Regions from separate parts of the Trinickia violacea genome, predicted to be linked through region 2. Evidence: riboswitches for the same ligand, from Rfam matches in the RefSeq annotation. Region 2 holds a riboswitch; the other holds the start of a gene.
The links. Region 2 has a riboswitch for thiamine pyrophosphate ahead of thiC (phosphomethylpyrimidine synthase ThiC). Riboswitches for the same ligand answer to the same signal wherever they lie in the genome.
Positions count from the first base shown of each region.

Region 1: it holds a riboswitch for thiamine pyrophosphate, as region 2 does, so the genes downstream of both, FAZ95_RS19875 (FAD-dependent oxidoreductase) here and thiC (phosphomethylpyrimidine synthase ThiC) in region 2, are expected to answer to the same signal.

Region 1 is NZ_CP040077.1:4,340,652-4,351,274, forward strand. It holds gene thiE (thiamine phosphate synthase) at 1-151, opposite strand, end outside; gene FAZ95_RS19865 (thiazole synthase) at 148-963, opposite strand; gene thiS (sulfur carrier protein ThiS) at 1,086-1,283, opposite strand; gene FAZ95_RS19875 (FAD-dependent oxidoreductase) at 1,307-2,512, opposite strand; TPP riboswitch at 2,641-2,758, opposite strand; gene FAZ95_RS19880 (ABC transporter ATP-binding protein/permease) at 3,147-4,907, shown strand; gene FAZ95_RS19885 (SDR family NAD(P)-dependent oxidoreductase) at 4,904-5,737, shown strand; gene FAZ95_RS19890 (MFS transporter) at 5,904-7,169, shown strand; gene FAZ95_RS19895 (D-amino acid dehydrogenase) at 7,203-8,471, shown strand; gene thpR (RNA 2',3'-cyclic phosphodiesterase) at 8,498-9,061, opposite strand; gene FAZ95_RS19905 (glutamate synthase subunit beta) at 9,268-10,623, opposite strand, start outside.
Region 2 is NZ_CP040077.1:1,815,243-1,825,865, forward strand. It holds gene FAZ95_RS08200 (sensor domain-containing phosphodiesterase) at 1-701, opposite strand, end outside; gene FAZ95_RS08205 (DMT family transporter) at 1,005-1,934, opposite strand; gene FAZ95_RS08210 (L-lactate permease) at 2,218-3,819, opposite strand; gene FAZ95_RS39245 (hypothetical protein) at 4,031-4,525, opposite strand; gene thiC (phosphomethylpyrimidine synthase ThiC) at 4,717-6,648, opposite strand; TPP riboswitch at 6,720-6,847, opposite strand; gene FAZ95_RS08225 (hypothetical protein) at 7,067-7,498, shown strand; gene FAZ95_RS08230 (DUF1223 domain-containing protein) at 7,711-8,595, shown strand; gene FAZ95_RS08235 (cytochrome b/b6 domain-containing protein) at 8,620-9,261, shown strand; gene FAZ95_RS08240 (molybdopterin-dependent oxidoreductase) at 9,291-10,091, shown strand; gene FAZ95_RS08245 (Lrp/AsnC family transcriptional regulator) at 10,222-10,623, opposite strand, start outside.

The DNA of each region.
Region 1 (10,623 bases), 2.3 Mb from region 2:
GCGGTTCATCCGGGGCGATCAGGCAAATGCGCCACGGCGCGTTCGCGGCCGGCCAATCGCCGAGCCGCGCGCGGATGCGCTCCGCGGCTTCGGTCAATTCGTCAGCGGGCGGCCAGAAGATTTCGCGATCGGGAAACGATAAGGTCCTCATGCCGAGCCCCCCGCGTGATGCCAGAACGGCATGCCGACCACCGGCGTGCTCGCCTGCGCGCTGTCGCGCTCGGCCATCGGACCGGCCAGATAAGCGCTGCGCCCTGCCTCGGCGGCCTGCGCGAACGCACGCGCCATCACGGGCGGATGCGTCGCCTGCGACACGGCCGTGTTCAGCAGCACGCCATCGAAACCCCACTCCATCACCTGGCACGCATGCGAGGGCACGCCAAGCCCGGCGTCGACGATCAGCGGCACGTCCGGCAGACGCTCGCGCAGCACGCGCAGCCCATACGGATTGACGACGCCCTTGCCCGTTCCGATCGGCGCGCCCCACGGCATCAGCGCCTCGCAGCCCGCGTCGAGCAGACGCCGGCCGATCACGAGATCCTCCGTGCAATACGGCAGCACCTTGAAGCCGTCCTTGACGAGCTTCGCCGCCGCTTCGACCAAGCCGATCGGATCGGGCTGCAGCGTGTAGTCGTCGCCGATCAGCTCGAGCTTGATCCAATCGGTTTCGAAGACTTCGCGCGCCATCTGCGCCGTCGTCACCGCTTCGGCGACGCTCTGGCAGCCAGCCGTGTTCGGCAGGAGCGGCACGCCGTGGCGCTTGAGCAAATCAAAGAAGCCGGCTTCGGCAGTATCGGCGTTCATCTGGCGGCGCAGCGCCACCGTGACCATGCCGGGCTTCGCGGCCGCGATCGAATCGGACAGCGACTGCAGCGACGGATAGCGCGACGTGCCGAGCAGCACGCGGCTCGCGAAAGTTTCGCCGTACAGCGTCAGCGAATCGGCGGCGAGGTTGGAAGTCATCGGAGAATCCTTGGGCTCAGGCGGCGGACTGCGGTCGATCGAGGCGTCGATTGCGCAGCCGCTCGAACCAATGAGGCAACAGTAAGAGCGAATGGTCGAATGGTCGTTGTTATCCGGCCGCGTCAGCCGCCGGCAACGGGTTGGACGACGTCGAGCTTGTCGCCCGCCTGCAACGCGCGCGCCGCATGCTGCGCGCGCGCGACGAAGTCGCCGTTGAGCGCGACCGCGAACGGCGGGCGCGCGCCGAACGCGGCGAGCGCGTCGGCGATGCTCGCGCCTTCCGGCAGCGACAGCAGCTTTTGATTGATCTGGATATCCATGGCTTTCTGAATCTGAGTCGGGTTCAGGCTTCGGCGCGCGGCATCGTCCGCTCGGACGCGTTCGATCCCCCAAAGGGACCGGCAACGCTCCGCTGGTGCAGCATCGGCGCCCAGCGATCGTTGGCGCGCCATTCGGCGAACGCGTCGGCATCGGCGATGCGCGCTTCGAGCAGCGCACCCGCGAGCCGCGCCGCGCATGCACTGACTTCGGGCACGATCATGTAGCCGTGCCGGTAGAGGCCGTTCACCGATAGCGTCGTCGCGCCATCCCACGTGATCGCCGGACGATGGTCCGGCAGCGTCGGACGGCACTGCGAATTCAATTCGAGGATGCGAGCTTCGCCGAAGCCGGGGTGCACCGAAAACGCCGCGCTCAGCAACTCGAGCGCCGAGCGCACGCTGACGGGCGACATGTCTTCGCCTTCGATCTCGGTCGCGCCGATCACGTAGATGTCGTTCTGCTTCGGCGCGATGTAGAGCGGATAGCGCGGGTGCAGCAACCGCACCGGCCGCGAGAGCCCGATGCCGGGCGCGTGGATGCGCGCCACTTCGCCGCGAATGCCGCGCAATGCGGGCAGCACCGGCTTCGCGCCGAGTCCGCGGCAATCGATCGTGATGCGCGCGTCCGGCAACGCGCGCTCGTCGACGCTCGTATTCCAGTGCGTCGCCACGCCGCGCTCGGAAAGACCTGCGGCCAGCGCGGAAAGCACTTGGCGATTGTCGAGCTGCCCTTCGCGCGGCAGCAGCAATCCTTGGTGAAAGCGTCCGCCGAGCGCCGGCTCGGCCTCGTCGACCTGCGCGCCGGAAAGCGTCAAAAACCCGCCGTCGAACAGCGGCGCCGGCGCATTCGCGCGCACGCGCCGCTCGAACAGAGACGCCTCGGCGCGGTCGGAGTGATGCCAGACGACGAGCGTACCGTTGCGCTGGAAGTAGACCGGTTCAGGCAATTGAGCGAGCAGCTTGGGCCACGCGTCGAGCGACTCGGCGCCAAGCTCGGTGATCAGCAGCTCGGCGCTCGCCGCTTCGGCGAGCGGCGCGAGCATGGCCGCCGCGACCCAGGCAGCCGCGCCTGAGCCCGCCGCATCGCCACGCTCATAAAGCGCCACGCTATGACCTTCGCCCGCGAGCCGCCAAGCCAGCAAACGACCGCACAGCCCGCCGCCGAGCACGGCGAAATCCGGGCGGCTTGAAACGGCTTTCGAGGAAACAACTGAAGATTGAACGCTCATCGGATCGATCCTTTCTGTACGGCAAAACGCACGTACCCAAGGACGAAACCGGCGGGTAAGGCCGGCCGGACGTTAGGCCCACATAGGGTGGACGCAGCCCGGCGGGAATCGAAATCCAATGGAAGCCAAGGGGGCTTCCGGAAACTTCCCGCGCCGGTATTACCCGGATCGGGTGCAAAGGGTCTCTCTCAGCCTTACCGCGGTATTACCGTGCCGCCCGCATGCAAAGCACCCCTGTTTCGTCGACGGCCATTAGACCATAAAAGGCGAAACCGCCGCAAACGGGAATGTCCCGTACCCCGGGGCCAGGTCAACAAAATGAGATAACTTGCCCCAATTTCTTACCCTCCCCCAAAGCGGCCGGAACACCCTGTAACGATAGTCCGCGAACGTTATTAAGACAGGCGCGACTGTCTGGCACAATGCCGTGAGCACAGACGCGTGCATCGGACGCGTAACCGGCGCGCACTCGAGCCCGGCACGGTCAAGCCTTGCGTCTGTCCACCCAGCCGGACCCGCTCGCCAGGACCGTTAAGACTCTTTTAAGAGGCTCACGCAAAAATCAGGCGTTTCGTGCCGCCTTCGTGCGGCACGCGTCGCCATTGCCGTGAGCCGGCACTACATCGGGAAGCTCATGAACCCAACCCTTTCCAAGTCCTCGCCAAGCGGCGTGCCGCGAGATTCAGACAAGATCTCCGCGTGGAGCCTGATCAAGCCCTATTGGGTGTCCGAAGAATGGAAGATCGCGTGGGGATTGTTGATCACGATCATCGCGATCAACCTCACCAGCGTCTGGCTGAACGTGAAGTTCAACACCTGGAACGGCGAGTTCTACAACGCCTTGCAGGCCAAGAACGTCCACGAGTTCCCGCACCTGATGATCGTCTTCACGGTCATCGTGTTCGCGTTGATCATCCTGTTCGTGTACGGCCGGTACCTGCGCCAGATGCTCGGGTTCCGCTGGCGCCAGTGGCTCACGCAGCGCTTCCTCGAAGAATGGCTCGGCGATGCCGCGTTCTACCGGATCGAGCGTGACCGCCTTGCCGACAACCCCGACCAACGTATCAGCGACGACCTTCAGTCGTTTGCGACCAGCACGCTGGCGCTGTCGCTCGATTTGCTGTCGACGGTCGTGACACTCATCTCGTTCGTGACCATCCTCTGGGGACTCGCAGGCGCGCTGACCGTCACGCTCGGCGGCATGCCGATCGTCATTCCCGGCTACATGGTCTGGGTTGCCGCGCTCTATGCGCTGGGCGGTTCGTACGTCATCTACAAGCTCGGCCACCCGCTCGTCTCGATCACGTATCAGCAACAGAAGGTTGAGGCGGATTTCCGCTTCGGCCTGATTCGGGTGCGCGAAAACGCCGAGCAGATTGCCTTTTACGATGGCGAAGCGACCGAGCGAGCCGTCGCGGGCAATGTCTTCCAGCGCATTCGCGATAACTGGTGGCGCGTGATGAAGTACACCAAGCGCCTGAGCTTCGTGCTGAGCTTCTACGGCCAGATCGCCATCATCTTTCCGATCGTCGTGGCGGCGCCCCGCTATTTCGCCGGCGCGTTCACGTTCGGCGTGCTGATGCAGATCCAGAATGCCTTCGGCACCGTCAGCGATTCGTTCTCCTGGTTCATCAACAGTTACTCGACTTTGGTCGAGTGGCGCGCCACCGCGAACCGTCTGCGCGAATTCAAGCGCGTGATGGGCGCGACGCACCTGAAGGAATCGATCCTGCCCGCCACCGAGCACGGCGGCATCAACCTGCACTACGTCGATTCGAACGCGCTCACCACCGACGGCCTGAAGCTCGCGCTGCCCAACGGCACCGAGCTCACGACGATCGGCAGCGTCGCGATCAAGCCGGGCTCGCGCTGGCTCGTGCGCGGACCGTCGGGCGCGGGCAAGAGCACGCTGATGCGAGCCCTCGCGGGCCTCTGGCCGTTCGGCGACGGGGCGATCGACGCGCCCGTCGACGCGCGCATGATGTTCATCCCGCAGCAGAGCTATCTGCCGATCGGCACGTTGAAGGCGGCGCTCGCGTATCCGTCGCCAGCCGATACCTTCACCGATGACGAGTGCCGCGAGGCGCTACGCGTGTGCCGCCTCGACGATTACGTCGATCGCCTCGGCGAGTCGGCGCACTGGCAGCGCGTGCTCTCGCCAGGCGAGCAGCAGCGTCTCGCGGGCGCGCGCGTGCTGCTCCACAAGCCCGACTACCTGTTCCTCGACGAAGCGACGAGCGCGCTCGATGCCGAAAACGAAGCGCGCCTCTATCACCTCTTCAACGAGCGGCTGCCGAAGGCGGCGATCGTGAGCATCGCGCATCGCGAATCGCTCGCGGCATTCCATGATGAGACGCTCGAGATCGAGCGCTCAGCCGAGCGCGCCGTCGCATGAACGCGCCCGGAGGGCCTGCCGGCGAGCGCCCGCTCGGGGAGACCGCGGTCGAAGCCCGCGGCGCCTCCGCGTTCGATCGCGTCGTCCTGATTACCGGCGCGGGCTCCGGAATCGGCGCGGCCCTGGCCCGGCAGATCGCCGCGCCTCGTATCGGCTTGATGCTGCACTCGCGCGGCGCCGATGCCGAATCGCGCAAGCGGCTCGAAGCCGTCGCGGCGCGCTGCGTCGAGCTCGGCGCGACGTGCGCGACCGTGCACGGCGATCTCGCCGAGCGCGGCGCGCCGGAACATATCGTCCACAGCGCGCTTGCGAAGTTCGGCGCGCTCGATCAACTCGTGGCCAACGCCGGCCACGCTCAGCGCCAGACGCTCGCGTCGCTCGACTCCGATACGCTCGCCGAATCGTTCGCTTCGATGCCGGGTGCGTTCGCGGCGCTCGTGAGGCGCGCGGCCGCCGCGCTCGAAACGTCGAGCTGCGCGCGCGTGGTCGCGGTCAGCTCGTTTGTCGCGCATCGCTATCGCGCGGACGCGCCGTTCGCTGCGACCGCGGCGGCCAAGGCCGCGCTCGAATCGCTCGTCAAGACGGCCGCGGCCGAACTCGCGCCCCACGGCATCACGGTGAACTGCGTCGCGCCCGGCTATACGCGCAAGGATCGCGGGCCGGCGCCCGAGAACGCCGCCATCTGGACGCATGCGGAGCAGGCGACGCCGCTTAGCCGCGTCGCCGATCCGGCCGACGTCGCCGCGCTGATCGCATTCCTGCTTTCCGATGCGGCGCGTCATATCACCGGTCAGGTGATTCATGTCGACGGCGGATTGACGTTGGGCTGACCGTTTCCTTTCGCCCTCCCCGCCATGGTTGCGCGCGCAACCATCGCACGCCGCACATGCTCCCCCTTCGCTTTTTGATCACTGGCCCGTCCGTCTAAGCCCGCCGTAAAATACCCGCCAAACCAAGGCGGGTCTCCTCGACCTGCACTAAAAGGAGACCTACCCGATGCGGTCCATCCAATGGTTCACCGAATTGTCGACGCGCGAGCGCCGCACGCTCTACGCCGGGTTCGGCGGTTATGCGGTCGATGCCTTCGACTTCATGATCTACTCGTTCCTGATCCCCACGCTGATCGCGACCTGGGGCATGACGAAGAGCGAAGCGGGCATGATCGCGACGAGTTCGCTGATCTCATCGGCGGCAGGCGGCTGGCTCGCCGGCATCCTCGCCGATCGTTACGGCCGCGTGCGCGTGCTGCAATGGACGATCGCCACTTTCGCGCTCTTCACCTGCCTGTCCGGCTTCACGCACTCGTTCTGGCAACTGCTCACGACGCGCACGCTGCAAGGCATCGGCTTCGGCGGCGAATGGTCGGTCGTGACGATCATGATGGCCGAGACGATCCGCTCGCCCGAGCATCGCGCAAAGGCCGTCGGCACCGTTCAGAGCAGCTGGTCGTTCGGCTGGGGCGCCGCGGCCATCCTCTACTGGGCCTTCTTCGCGCTCCTGCCCGAGCAATACGCGTGGCGCGCGTGCTTCTGGATCGGTATCGTGCCGGCGCTGTGGATTCTCTATATCCGCCGCAACGTGAGCGATCCCGACATCTTCCTGGCGACGCGCCGCGCGCGCGACGCGGGGCTCGACACCTCCCATTTCCTGCAGATCTTCACGGGGCCGCACTTGAAGGCGACCCTCCTCGGCAGCGCGCTCTGCACGGGGATGCTCGGCGGCTACTACGCGATCACCACGTGGTTGCCCACCTACCTGAAAACCGTGCGCCATCTGTCGGTGTTCAATACGAGCGGCTATCTGGTCGTGCTGATCGTCGGCTCGTTCTGCGGGTACATCATCGGCGCGATCCTCTCCGACAAAATCGGCCGGCGCGCGTCGTTCATCCTGTTCGCGCTCGGCTCGTTCGTGCTCGGCATGACCTACACGATGCTGCCGATCACCGATAGCGCCATGCTGCTGCTCGGCTTTCCGCTCGGCATCGTCGTGCAGGGAATCTTCGCGGGCGTCGGCGCGTATCTGTCCGAGCTGTATCCGAATGCGATCCGCGGCTCGGGCCAGGGCTTCTGCTACAACCTCGGACGCGGGCTCGGCTCGTTCTTCCCGATTCTGGTCGGCGTGATGTCGCAATCGATGGCGCTCGTCAAAGCGATCGGGCTCGTCGCCGGCAGCGGCTATCTGCTCGTGATTCTCGCGGCGCTCGCGCTGCCGGAGACGCGCGGCAAGTCGCTTACCGCGCCCGCTCCCGAACCCACGACATAACGCCACGCCCGAGCCTCACCCCGTATTTCGACCATGCATACGATTGTTCTCGGCGGCGGCGTGATCGGCGTCGCCACCGCGTTTTATCTGCGCGAGCGAGGCTGCGACGTCACCGTCATCGAACGCGAGCCCGACGTCGCGCTCGCCACCAGCTTCGGCAACGCGGGCGTGATCGCGCCCGGCTATGTGACGCCGTGGGCCGCGCCCGGCATGCCGGCGAAAATCCTCAAGTACCTGTTCAAGCCCGCGTCGCCGCTGATCTTCCGGCCGACGCTCGATGCCGCGCAATGGCGCTGGATCGCGAGGTGGCTGCGCGAATGCGACCTCGCGCGGTTCCGCGTGAACAAGGAGCGGATGCAGCGCATCGCGTACTACAGCCGCGCGTGCCTGCACGAGTTCCGCAATCAGCACGCGTTCGACTACCGACGCAGCCAAGGCTATTTGCAGCTCTTTCGCAGCGAGTTCGATGTGAAGCTCGCACAGCCCGCGCTCGCTGTACTGCGCGACGCGGACATCGCGCATCGCGAGGTGAGCGGCGCCGAATGCGTGCAGATCGAGCCGGGCTTGCGCTGGGCCAAGCAAACGCCGTATGCCGGGCTCTACCTGCCCGACGACGAAGCCGGCGATTGCGCGACCTTCACACGCGAGTTGCGCGCGGTCTGCGAAGCGAACGGCGTGCGGTTCCGCTTCGACACGCGCGTGGTTTCGCTCGACGTGCAAGGCGGCAAAGTGCGCGGCGCGCGCATCGAAAGCGCACAAGGCCCTCAGCAGACGCTGTCTGCCGACGCGGTCGTGACCGCGCTAGGCGTCGACAGCGTAGACGTCCTTGCGCCTCTCGGGGTGAGGGTCCCGCTCTATCCGGTAAAGGGCTACTCGGCGACGCTGCCTGTCGTCGACGACGAAAAAGCGCCGCGCGCCGCGCTGATGGACGAATCGCTGAAGACGGCGATCACGCGCTTCGGTCCGAAACTGCGGATCGCGGGCACGGCGGAACTCGGCGACCGCCGCGCGACCTTGCGCGAACAAGCGCTGCAGACGCTCATGAAGGTGCTCGACGACTGGTTCCCGCATGCGGCGAAGCCGTCGACCGCGCAATTCTGGGTCGGCCGCCGGCCGATGACACCCGACGGCGCGCCGCTCGTCGGGCCATGCGGCATCGACGGGCTGTGGCTCAACCTCGGGCACGGCTCGACGGGTTGGGCGATGTCGATGGGATCGGGAAAGGTGGTCGCGGATCTCGTCACGGGCGCTACGCCGGAGATCGATCTCGACGGACTGACGCTGGCGCGCTATCGCGCGTAGCCGGTACGCGTGCCTGCGCACGCAAGCTAACCGGTGGCGGCTTCGCCCTCCTCGCCGTCGGGCAACGCCGCCGACGCCAGCTCGCTATAGCGCGCCCCATGCCGCGCGAGCGTGCTCGAATAGAGCGCGAGCGTATCGAAACGGATCGACAGCCCGGCAACCGGCACCGGCAATTCGCAAAGCGCCGACGCGTCACGCGGAAACCGTGCAAGCGTGATGTGCGGACGGAACGCGCGATCGTCCATCGGCAATTCCAGCGCTTCCAACACCGCCCTAATACGCGCGGCGAGCGCAAACAATGCATCGGATTTCGCGAGCACCGCAACCGTCAGCCGCGGATGCGCCGGCCCGGGCCAATGCTCGATGCGCTCCGTGCGAAAGACCGGCAGCGCCTCGGCAACCGACGACAGCGAATAGCCGAGCAACCCGCCCTTGCAGGCGGAAATCGTCCCCAGAAACGCGACCGTCAGATGCAACTGATCGACCGGCACGCGCCGGGCAACCGGCGGCGAAGGAAGCCCGGAGAGCGTCTCGCGCGTCGCCGCATCGGGTGCGAGTGCGATGAAGCAGCGTTGCCAGTCGTCGTCCACGAGCGCCTCCGTTCGTCGGTTGGCCGAGTACGGGTATCGCGACCTGTCTATCGCGTTCGATTCCTACTGTACTGCGCGCGCACGCAGTGCGCATTCAGAAGAAACGAGGCCGGGTCGCCCTTGCGGGCGCCCGGCCTTCCTTACCGCTTTATCGTCTCCACCTAGCCCTGCTATTTGACTTGGCAGGGTTTTCCGGATCGATCGCCTTAGCGCGGCAAATCCGAATGCCCCATCAGGAACGCGTCGACCGAGCGCGCACATTGGCGGCCTTCGCGAATCGCCCACACGACGAGCGACTGGCCACGCCGCATGTCACCCGCCGTGAACACGCCTTCGACCGACGTGTAATACGCCTTGTCGCCTTCGGTCGAAGCGCGCACGTTGCCGCGCGCGTCCTTATCGACGCCGAACGCTTCGAGCACCGGCGACACCGGCTGCGTGAAGCCCATCGCGAGCAGCACGAGATCGGCCTTCAGCTCGAACTCGGAGCCCGGCACTTCCTGCATCTTGCCGTCCTTCCACTCGATGCGCGCGGCGATCAGCTTGTCGACCTTGCCGTTCTTGCCTTCGAAGCGCTTCGTCGCCACCGACCAATCGCGCTCGCAGCCCTCCTCATGCGACGACGAAGTGCGCAGCTTGACCGGCCAGTACGGCCACACGAGCGGCTTGTTCTCTTCTTCGGGCGGCTGCGGCAGCAGCTCGAACTGCGTGACGCTCTTCGCGCCATGGCGGTTCGACGTGCCGACGCAGTCCGAACCCGTGTCGCCGCCGCCGATCACGACGACGTGCTTGCCCTTCGCGAGCAGCTGGTCGGACACCTTGTCGCCGGCGTTGACCTTGTTCTGCTGCGGCAGGAACTCCATCGCGTAGTGAATGCCCGCGAGCTCGCGGCCCGGCACGGGCAGATCGCGCGGCGTTTCCGCGCCGCCCGCGATCACGATCGCGTCGAACTGTTCCTTCAGCTCGGCCGGCGTGACGGTTTCCTTCGCCGTGTTGCCGATATGCGCCGGCAGCGGATCTTTACCGATGAAGACATTGGCGCGGAACGTCACGCCTTCGGCTTCCATCTGGCGCATGCGGCGGTCGATCAGCCACTTTTCGAGCTTGAAATCGGGGATGCCGTAGCGCAGCAGACCGCCGATTCGATCGTTCTTTTCGAACACGGTCACGTCGTGCCCGGCGCGCGCGAGCTGTTGCGCGACCGCGAGACCCGCCGGGCCCGAACCGACGACGGCCACCTTCTTGCCCGTCTTGTGCTTCGGCGGCTGCGGCGCGACCCAGCCTTCGGCCCATGCCTTATCGATGATCGCGTGCTCGATCGACTTGATGCCGACCGGGTCCGCGTTGATGCCGAGCGTGCACGCCGCTTCGCACGGCGCCGGGCAGATGCGGCCCGTGAACTCGGGGAAGTTGTTGGTCGAATGCAGGACCTCGATCGCGTGCTTCCAATCTTGATGGAAGACCAGATCGTTGAAGTCCGGGATGATGTTGTTCACCGGGCAGCCGTTGTTGCAAAACGGAATGCCGCAGTCCATGCAACGTGCGCCTTGGATCTTCGCCTC
Region 2 (10,623 bases):
AGCTCACTCTCGGTTTCGATGCCCTCGGCGAGCACCATCGCGCCCGCGCGATGCAGCATCGTGACGAGATGCGTGACGAACTGATGATCGGTGCCCGTGCTCGCGATCCGCGTGACGAGCGAGCGGTCGAGCTTCACGATGTCCGGCCGGAATTGCCAGACGCGATCGAAGTTCGAGAGGCCCGTGCCGAAGTCGTCGATGGCGATCAGGAAGTCGCGTTCGCGCAGCAGCTCGACGGTCTGCGCGAGCAGCGCCTCGTCGTTGGCGGGCTGCTCGAGCACTTCGATCACGATGCGGCTGTGGGGCAGGCCGAAGTGCGCGCACAGTTCGTCGACGAACGTGTGGTGCGGCCAGCCCATCTGGAAGAGCCGTGGTAGCGCGTTGACGAAGAGCCAGTCGGTCGCGACGTTCTGCTCGGCGAAGTTGGCGAAATGCAGGCACCGCGTGAGCCGTTCCAGCGTCAGCGCCGCGCCGAACGATTGCGCCGCGCCGAACAATTCGTCAGGTGTGATCGCGCGGCCGTCGGCGGCGGTTGCGCGCAACAAGGCTTCGTAACCGACGATGCGCTTGTGCGCGATCGACAGCACCGGCTGGAAGGCCGAGCGCAAGGTGACCGAATCGTAGATGGCGTACCAGCCGGTTTCGTCGCGTGCGAGCTGCGGCAGGAGGCCGGCGAGCGTGAGGTCGCGTCTCGTGGTCATGAGAATGCACGCCCTTGGAAGTGATGCATCCGGGATTCGTCCCGGCCAGCGGCATAAAGGCAGCGGCACGTGACGCGGGCCACGTGGGCGTTGAATTCGTATGAGAACTCGTGAACGAAGACGCTAGCCATGCCGGACTCCGCTGATTCACTGCGTTTCGAGTGTAACAAAGCGAGCACTCGATGCGATGGAGGTCAGGGTAAGTCCAGACCCGAACGAAACTATGTGCGATCGGGTACGGTGCCAAGGGATTGGCGGATCGAGGAAGGGTGTTTACTGGTGCGGCAGCGAACCCGAAAAGCGTTATGACGCTTTTCCTGTCTCGCGCCGCCACGGCACGCCTTTGATGAAGCCCGTCGCGAGCGCGGTGCCGAGCAGAATGATCGCGCAGCCTTCGAGCATCGCCGGCGACACGCGCTCGGCGAGAAACAAAGCTCCCCACAGAATGCCGAAGATCGGGATCACGAAGGTCACGGTCATCGCTCGCGCGGGACCGGCCACATTGAGCAGATGGAAGTAGAGGAAGTACGCGATGCCCGTGCAAGCGATGCCGAGCGCGAGGATCGCACCCCACGCGTGCCACGAGACCGGCGCGGCGGGCCACGTGAGGAGCGCGAACGGCAGCAGCACGATCGTCGAGCCGGTCATGCTGCCCGCCGCGAGCGTGAGCGCATCGACGCCGTTCAAGTGGCGCTTCGTGTAGTTCGCGGCGATGCCGTAGCACAGCGTCGCGCACAGGGCGGCGCCTGCGGCGAGCGCGCTCGCCAGGGGCGTCGCGGCGCCGTTGCCGTGCGGCGCTGCAATCTGATCCCACACGAGCGTCAGCACGCCGGCGAAGCCGATCGCAAGACCTAGCGCACGCGGCGCGTTCAAGCGGTCCTTCAGCCAGACGAAGGCGACGAGCGCGCCCCAGAGCGGCGTCGTCGCATTGATGACGGACGTCACGCCCGCCGACAGCGTCAATTCGGCAAACGCGAACAGGCAAAACGGTGCGCCCGAATTGAGCACGCCGAGGATCACGAGCGGCACGGCGCGCTGTTTCAAGACGCTCAACGCTTCGCGCGGCGGCTTGCGCGCGAACAGCAAGCCGAGCAGGAAGATCGCGCCGATCGCGACACGCAGCGCCATCAGCGGCGCCACGCCGAACTCGGTCACGCCGACGCGGATAAAGAGAAATGACGCGCCCCACAGTGCGGCGAGCACCATGAGCTGGACAACGTTTTGGACTTTCATCGAGGAGGCGTATTGAAGCGATCGGGACAGGATGCGCACGCATCTTATCACCGGCTCGCCGCCGATATTTCACGCTGCGATGAAACAGCAAGAAACGGCAAAAAGCGGGCCAATTTCGCTACGAATGGGCTTGCAAAAAAACGCGCAGCCGATTGCGTGAAACGGCCGTGCCAGAAGGGTTTGCGACGGGTTGACGAGGAAGAGGGGGCCGGTCTGCGCAGTGAGTCTCGGTGAAGGGAGAATGTAGCGCAAACCGACGTGGAACGACCCGGATATTGCCGCGTCAGTGCGGCGGAATCATCCCGGTCAACACGTTCTGCTGCAGCCACACGAGGATGCCGAGCACCACCGTCAGCAGGATCGAGTGCTTGAATGTCTTCGCGAATACGAGACCTTCCTTGCCTTTGAGCTCGGTGGTCGCGACGCCGGTCGAAATGTTCTGCGGCGAGATCATCTTGCCCATCACGCCGCCCGACGAGTTCGTCGCCGCCATCAGCACCGGGTTCAGGTTCGCCTGATGCGCGGCCACCACCTGCAGATTGCCGAACAGCGCGTTGCCCGACGTATCGCTGCCCGACAGGAACACGGCGACCCATCCGAGGAACGCCGATACGAGCGGGAAGAACGCGCCGACCGAGGCCACGCCGAGACCGAGTGTGTAGTTCAGCCCCGAGTAGTTCATCAGATAGGCAAGGCCGACGATCGTCGCCACGGTGACAATGGCGATGCGCGTTTGCACCCAGGTATCGACGATCGCGTTGAAGAACTCGCGAACCGGGAGCCTGACGATGAATGCGGTGATGATCGACGCGACGAGAATCGCGGTGCCGGTCGCAAGCGGCTGGAAGTCCCAGATGGCGCCGTAGGGCGTGTTGTACAGGGTGATGTAGACCGCTTTATCGAGGCCGGGCCACGGCACCTTGATGTCGCCGATCGCAAAGATCTTCGCGATGGTCCAAACGATGACGACCGCCGAGACGACCAGCCAAGGAATCCACCCCTGCCAGCCGCCGACCTTGCCACGCACTTCGCCCACGCGATCGACATTCACTGCGAACTGCGCGTCGGCGGCCGGTTTCCAGACGCGCAAGAAGCCGATCGTGAGGATCAGCGACACGAGCGAGGACAGCACATCGGTCAGGCTGTAGTTGATGTAGTTGGACGTGACGAACTGCGTGAGCGCGAAGCTCGCGCCCGACACTAGCAGCACCGGCCAGATTCGCAGCATGTTACGAACGCCCGCGTACACGGCAATCACGTAGAACGGCAGCAGCAGCGCGAAGAACGGCAGTTGCCGGCCGACCATCTTGCCGAGCGAGTCGACGGGCAGGTGGGTGACCGCGCCGAGCACGGTGATCGGCACGCCGAGCGCGCCGAACGCGACCGGCGCGGTGTTGAAGATCAGCGTGAAGGTCAGCGCCTCGAGCGTTGGGAAGCCGAGCAGGATCAAGAGCGAACTCGTGATCGCAATCGGCGTGCCGAATCCGGAAATGCCTTCGAGCAGCGCGCCGAACGAAAAACCGATGACGACGAGCACGATGCGCCGGTCGTTCGGCAGGTTGTCGATCATCCACATGCGGAACGCCGCGAAGCGGCCGGAGCGCTGCGCGATGTTGTAGAGCACGATCGCGTTGAAGACGATCCACATCACCGGCCAGACCGCGAACACCGCGCCCGCGACGACCGAGTTGATCGCGAGGCCGACCGGAAACTGCCAGCCGGCGATCGCGATGACGAACCCCACGACGAGGCCCGCGAGCGATGCCTGCCATGCGGGCCGCCGGGCCCAGCCGAGCAGGACCAGTACGACGACGATGGGGAGGATCGCTACGATGAACGATGGCAATAGGGCATTGCCGATCGGGGTGAGCAATTGATGGAACATCTCGGCTCCTTCGTTGTTGTTCGATGCCGGTTGTGTGCCGCTGAACAGGTTTTTGGCCTGTTGGTCTCTTGGTCTTTTACCGCGCTTCCAAGCATAGAAGGCGAAGCGGCTCAGTCAAGACGGGTAAGTACGGCCTTAATGAATGCGCGGGGGAGGGATCGACGGGTGCTGGAGCGGGCCCGGTCAGCCGGCTGGACGGACGCTGCGAAGCTCAGTGGCCGTGCCACCCGCCGCCGCCATGCCAGCCGCCGCCGCCGCCATGCCAGTAGCCGCCGCCGTGCCAGCCGCCCCAGCAACAGCCGTGGCCGCCCCACCAGCCGCCGACGCCGATCGAGATGGACGGTCCTCCCCAATACGGGTAGCCGTAGTAGGCGGGGTAGGCCGGGTACGCCGGATAGTACGCGGGGTACGCCGGATAGTACGCGGGGGCTGCGTAGTAGTAGCTGCTTGGAACATCCGCGACGGCGTACTGCGCGGGCGGTGCCTCCGCATAGGCGGAGGCCGGCGGAGGAGGCGGCTGGTTCGGCGGCGGAGGATGGGCTGCGGCGCTCGGCGGGGGCGCGACCGGCACCGCTTGCTGCGTTGCGGCAGCGGGCACGGTCGGATAGTAGTAGCCGCCGTATGGATCGTATCCGTAGGGTCCGTAGTAGCATCCGGCCAGCGACACGGCGCCGGCAAGTGCCGTCGCGGCTAATTTGACACTCATGACACGCGCTTCCTTGAATCGAAACGTCCCGCTGACCTGGCGCGAGGCGGACGTCGTGCGAGCACTGTACGCCAATGCCGCAGCGGCGGCACGGCGTGCCGGTTACGGATCGTTTCAAGCGTGCGTGCATAAGCAGCAAAAAGCCCGCACGAGGCGGGCTTGTTGTCTCAGCTCGGTTCAAGCGGCAGCGTTCACTGCTTCTGATAGATCTCCGAGCCGCTCTTGACGAACTCGACGGCTTTCACTTCCATGCCTTTCTTGAGCGCCACGTCCTCCGTGATGCCCTGGGCAGCCGCGAACTCGCGCACGTCCTGAGTGATCTTCATCGAGCAGAAGTGCGGGCCGCACATCGAGCAGAAGTGCGCGACCTTCGCCGAATCCTTCGGCAGCGTTTCGTCGTGGAATTCGCGCGCCTTGTCCGGATCGAGGCCGAGGTTGAACTGGTCTTCCCAGCGGAACTCGAAGCGCGCTTTCGACAGCGCGTTGTCGCGCACTTGCGCGCCAGGATGGCCTTTCGCCAAGTCCGCCGCGTGGGCCGCGAGCTTGTACGTGATGATGCCTTCCTTCACGTCGTCCTTGTTCGGCAGGCCGAGGTGCTCCTTCGGCGTCACGTAGCAAAGCATCGCGGTGCCGAACCAGCCGATCATCGCCGCGCCGATGCCCGACGTGATGTGGTCGTAGCCCGGGGCGATATCGGTGGTGAGCGGCCCGAGCGTGTAGAACGGCGCCTCGTCGCACCAGTCGAGCTGCCGATCCATGTTCTCTTTGATGAGCTGCATCGGCACGTGGCCCGGGCCTTCGATCATCACCTGCACGTCGTGCTTCCATGCGATCTGCGTGAGCTCGCCGAGCGTCTTCAATTCGCCGAGCTGGGCTTCGTCGTTGGCGTCGTAGATCGAGCCGGGACGCAGGCCGTCGCCGAGCGAGAAGCTCACGTCGTAGGCCTTCATGATTTCGCAGATGTCTTCGAAGTGCTCGTAGAGGAAGCTTTCTTTGTGATGCGCGAGGCACCACTTCGCCATGATCGAGCCGCCGCGCGAGACGATGCCGGTCATGCGGTTCGCCGTCAGCGGCACATAGCGCAACAGCACGCCCGCGTGGATCGTGAAGTAGTCGACGCCTTGCTCGGCCTGTTCGATCAGCGTGTCGCGGAAGATTTCCCAGGTCAGGTCTTCGGCCTTGCCGTTGACCTTTTCCAATGCTTGATAGATCGGCACCGTGCCGATCGGCACCGGGCTGTTGCGGATGATCCATTCGCGCGTTTCGTGGATGTGCTTGCCCGTCGACAGGTCCATCACCGTGTCGCCGCCCCAGCGGATCGCCCACGTCATCTTGTCGACTTCCTCGCCGATGGAGGAGGTCACCGCTGAATTGCCGATGTTCGCGTTGATCTTCACGAGGAAGTTGCGGCCGATGATCATCGGTTCGCTTTCCGGGTGATTGATGTTCGCGGGGATGATCGCGCGGCCGCGCGCCACTTCCTCGCGCACGAACTCAGGGGTGATCTCGGTGAGCGCGTTCGGGCCGAAGGCCGCGGCGCCGAACGCCTGGCCCGGGTGCTGGCGGCCCATCATCGCGGCGAGCTTCGCGCCGTTCGGGCCGCTCGCCTTGAGGCTCTCGAGGTACTCGGCGCGGCGCTGGTTCTCGCGGATCGCGATGAACTCCATTTCCGGCGTGATGATGCCGCGGCGCGCGTAATGCATTTGCGACACGTTGGCGCCCGCTTTGGCGCGGCGCGGCGTGCGGTGCAGGCCCGGAAAACGCAGTTGCGCGGTGGCCGGATCGGCCGCGCGCTCGCGTCCGTACTCGCTCGTCAGGCCCGGCAGCGTTTCCGTGTCGCTGCGCTCGTCAATCCAGTTCTCGCGCAATGCGGGAAGACCCCGGCGTACATCAATCTTATTTTTGGGATCAGAATACGGGCCAGAAGTGTCGTACACGTAGATGGGGGGATTCTTTTCCCCGCCGAAGGCAGTCGGCGTATCGGCCTGAGAGATTTCGCGCATCGGCACCTGAATGTCGGGGCGCGATCCGGTCACATAGACCTTTCGGGAGTTCGGCAACGGCTCGACGGCGGCAGCATCCACGTGCGCGTCGGCGGAAATGAATTTGGGGTTGGCGTTCATGCATATCTCCTGATGTGGGTTGCTAAGCAGGAGACGAGAGGAAGGTAGGGCAGGTTTGGCGCGGTGAACTGCGGTGAAGCCCTTACGCATCCCTGCGCTGGCATTATCCAGATCAGGTTCAAAGGGTATTTCTCACCCGCGCAACGCCATTGCTATGAACTATCAGCTCTAGCGCAACACAGGACCCCCGCGTTAGCAGCGCACAAGATACACCGGGTCGCCGCAGGTTGGCAACCGGCAATCTTGTAAGTGTGGAAGCGCGACGGTTGGATGTCTTCAGAGTTTTGATGCGGTACCGATAAACAGTTGTGAACAACCATTCAGCCGCCAAGCGGCATTCAACCGGGAGTCCATGATGCGCGTGCGTACCTTTCACCCCACGACCCTGATCGCCACGGCTTTGTGTGCGGCGGCTGCCGTGACAATGCCGATGCTGGCGGCGGCCGGCCCGACGAGCGGATCCGGCGGCACTATCACGTTTATCGGCAGCATCGTCGAGCCGGGTTTCGACATCAGCAGTGCGCCGATCGGGCCGGCCGCGAAGGGGGGCGCGCTGGAGGCGATCCGCACGAGCAACGGCGTGCAGCTGACGTTCGCGGCGCCGAATGGCGGGGTGCCGGGCGCGGACGTGTCGTTCGTCGCGAACGACGCCGCGCGCTCGACGATCGGACCCAACGTCAAGGACGATGTTGTGACGCGCTTCGTCGACCCGAAAGGGCGAGCCTTTCCGTGGCAGCCGGGCGGGAGCTATCACCTGAGCCCCGAGGGTGGGGTGCTGTCGTTGACGGTGCCGCACGGTGGTCCGCAGACCGCCGCCAAGCCGGTCACGATGGTCATGAGCTATAACTGACCGGGCGGCGATCCGAGGGCGGCCATCCGTCGGGCGGCGCTCCGCGGGGCGGCCATCCGACGGGTGCCGCACCTCGGGGCGGGCCTCCGAGGTGCGGCTGTCCGGGGGGCGCCGTCCGCGCGGTCGTCCCCTTTTTAAAAATATCGCCGGCGCTGTCATCTCTTTTGCGTGCGCTCGACTAACGTACATTTCGTAGGTCGAGGAGCAGCATCATGCACACTAGGACACGCACGACAACGATATGGCGGTGGGCGGCATGGGCGATCGCGCTGCCGCTTTCGCTCGGCGCAAACGGACTCGCTCTGGCAGGCGTCGCGTGCAGCGCGCACAGTCCCGCGCATCGCGTCGCGCTCGTCGAGCTTTACAGCAGCGAAGGATGCAGCAGTTGCCCGCCGGCCGATCGCTGGCTCAGTCAATTGCATGGCGGCAGCCCGGGCGCGGACATCGTGCCGTTGGAGTTGCACGTCGACTACTGGAACCGCCTCGGCTGGACCGATCGCTTCTCGCAGCATCGCTTCACCGAGCGGCAGGAGAATCTCGCCGCTTTTGCGGGCGGCCATCTGATCTATACGCCTGAAGTGTTTGTCGCTGGCCGCGAATTGCGCGACTGGGGCGCGTCGGACTTCGACGGGCGTCTTCGCGAACTGGCGGCTCAGCCCGCGCAAGCCGATGTGGCGATTCGCCTTGCGCCGGTTACGCCTGGCGCGGCGAGTCAGGCGGGCGGGGCGAGCGGCGCGGGTTCAGGGGCCGCGGCCGCGGTGAATCCGCAAGGGCTCGGCGTCGACGCGCAATTCACCGCGCGCTCGACTGCGCCGCGCACGCTGAACGCCTACGTCGCGGTCTATGAGAATCAGCTCAGCTCGCAGGTCGACGCGGGCGAGAACCATGGCGCGACGCTGCATCACGACCGCGTCGTGCGCGCATGGCTCGGGCCGGTGCCGCTCGTCGGCGGCGTCGCGCGGATTCGGCGCAACGTCGTGGTTGCCGCGGACGCCAGCGATACGGCGTCGCCCGGCCGCTTCGGCGTCGCCGCGTTCATCGAGGACGCGGCGACCGGCGACGTGTTGCAAGCCGCCGATCTGCCGGCTTGCCGTTAACTTCGGCCGACATGGGAGGCCACGATGTCCACATCGCATGCTCGCGCGAGACCCGCCGAGACGCTGCACCAACGGCGCGACGCGCCCGTTCATCCGGCCTGGGTCCGCATCACGCACTGGCTCAACGCGCTCGCCGCGATCACGATGATGCTTTCGGGCTGGCAGATCTACGACGCGTCGCCGATCTTCTCGAGCTTCATGTTCCCGCCCAAGTTCGCGCTCGGCGGCTGGCTCGGCGGCGCGCTGCAGTGGCACTTCGCGGCGATGTGGCTGCTCCTCTTCAACGGGATCGTTTATCTCGTGCTGAACGTCGCGAGCGGCCGTTTCTTTCGCACGTTCTTTCCGCTTTCGCCGCGCGCGGTGATCCGCGATCTCGCGAGCGCGCTGACCGGCAAGCTGTCGCACGCGGATCTGCGCCACTACAACGCGGTGCAGAAGCTCGCTTACCTGGTCGTGATCATCGACTTGATCGTGCTCGTGCTGTCCGGCCTCGCGATCTGGAAGTCGGTGCAGTTTCCGCTGTTGCGCGAACTGATGGGCGGCTACGATTCGGCGCGCGTCGTGCACTTCTTTGCGATGTGGGTGTTGTTCGCGTTTCTCGTCGTGCATCTCGTGATGGTCGCGCTCGTGCCGCGCTCGCTGATCGCGATGCTGCGCGGCCGATAACACATTAGGACGATAGGCGGAGGTCGATCATGGTGAATCCAACCGATCCCAATTTCGCAAAGGATGTGGCAGGCGTCAGCAAGCTCGACCGCCACGCGATCCTGACCGACGCGCGGCGCGAACTCGCCTTGCCGTCGCGCCGCGCGTTCGGCAAGCGGGTGCTGACGCTCGGCGGTCTTCTGATGCTGACAGGCTGCTCGCTGACCGACGACAAGTCCGTCAACGCGTTTCTGTTGAAGGTGTCGAGGATGAACGACCGCGTGCAGGCGTGGCTCTTCGATCCGAAGCAACTCGCGCCGACCTACACCGAAGCGCAGTTGACGCGGCCGTTTCCGTTCAACGCGTACTACGGCATCGACGACGTGCCCGACGTCGACGGCAGCGACTTCAAGCTGCAGGTGGGCGGTCTCGTCACCGGCAAGCGCACGTGGACGCTCGCCGAGCTGTACGCGCTGCCGCACGCGGAGCAGATCACGCGCCACATTTGCGTGGAAGGGTGGAGCGCGATCGGGCATTGGGGCGGCACGCCGTTTGCGGATTTTCTGCGGCGCGTGGGCGCGGATACGAGCGCGAAATACGTCGGCTTCAAATGCGCGGACGACTATTACGAGAGCATCGACATGCCGACCGCCCTGCATCCGCAAACCCTCCTCACCTTCCAATACGACGGGCAGACGCTGCCGCCGCAGTACGGCTTTCCGATGAAGCTGCGCATGCCGACCAAGCTCGGCTACAAGAACCCGAAACACATCATGGAGATCTTCGTGACTAATACTTACCCCGGCGGCTATTGGCCCGACCAGGGGTACAACTGGTTCGGCGGGTCCTGAAAAGCGCAGGCAGCTCAAGCGCCAAGCGCCGATGAAATCCGATCGAAAACTCGATTAGCGGCGGGGATTCCGCAAAGTGCCGTGCAAGTCGGAACGTCTCGTGCGGGCGTTTGGAAACCGTTTTGGCGATTTACGAAGGCTGGTTCGCTAGGTCCAGCACCGAGCCATCGCGCTTCAGTGTCGCTAGAACAATGTTGGAATTGATCGACATGACCCCCGTTGCACGATGCAGGCGGTTCATGACGAAATCGGAGAAGTGATCGAGACTGCGGGCCCGCACCGTCAGCACGTAGTTCGATGCGCCTGTGACGACTTGAGCGGCGATCACTTCCGGCCATTCCCGAATCGCCTTGACGAACGTGTCGTGCCAGCCGTCGACGTCTGGTCGCATCGACACGTGCACCAGTGCCTCAAACTCGACGCCAATACTCTTTGGCGCGATCACGCACCGGTAGCCCTCGATAATTCCGTGCTCCTCGAGCAGTTTCACTCGCCGCAGACAGGCGGACGGCGATAGCGCGACCGCGTTCGC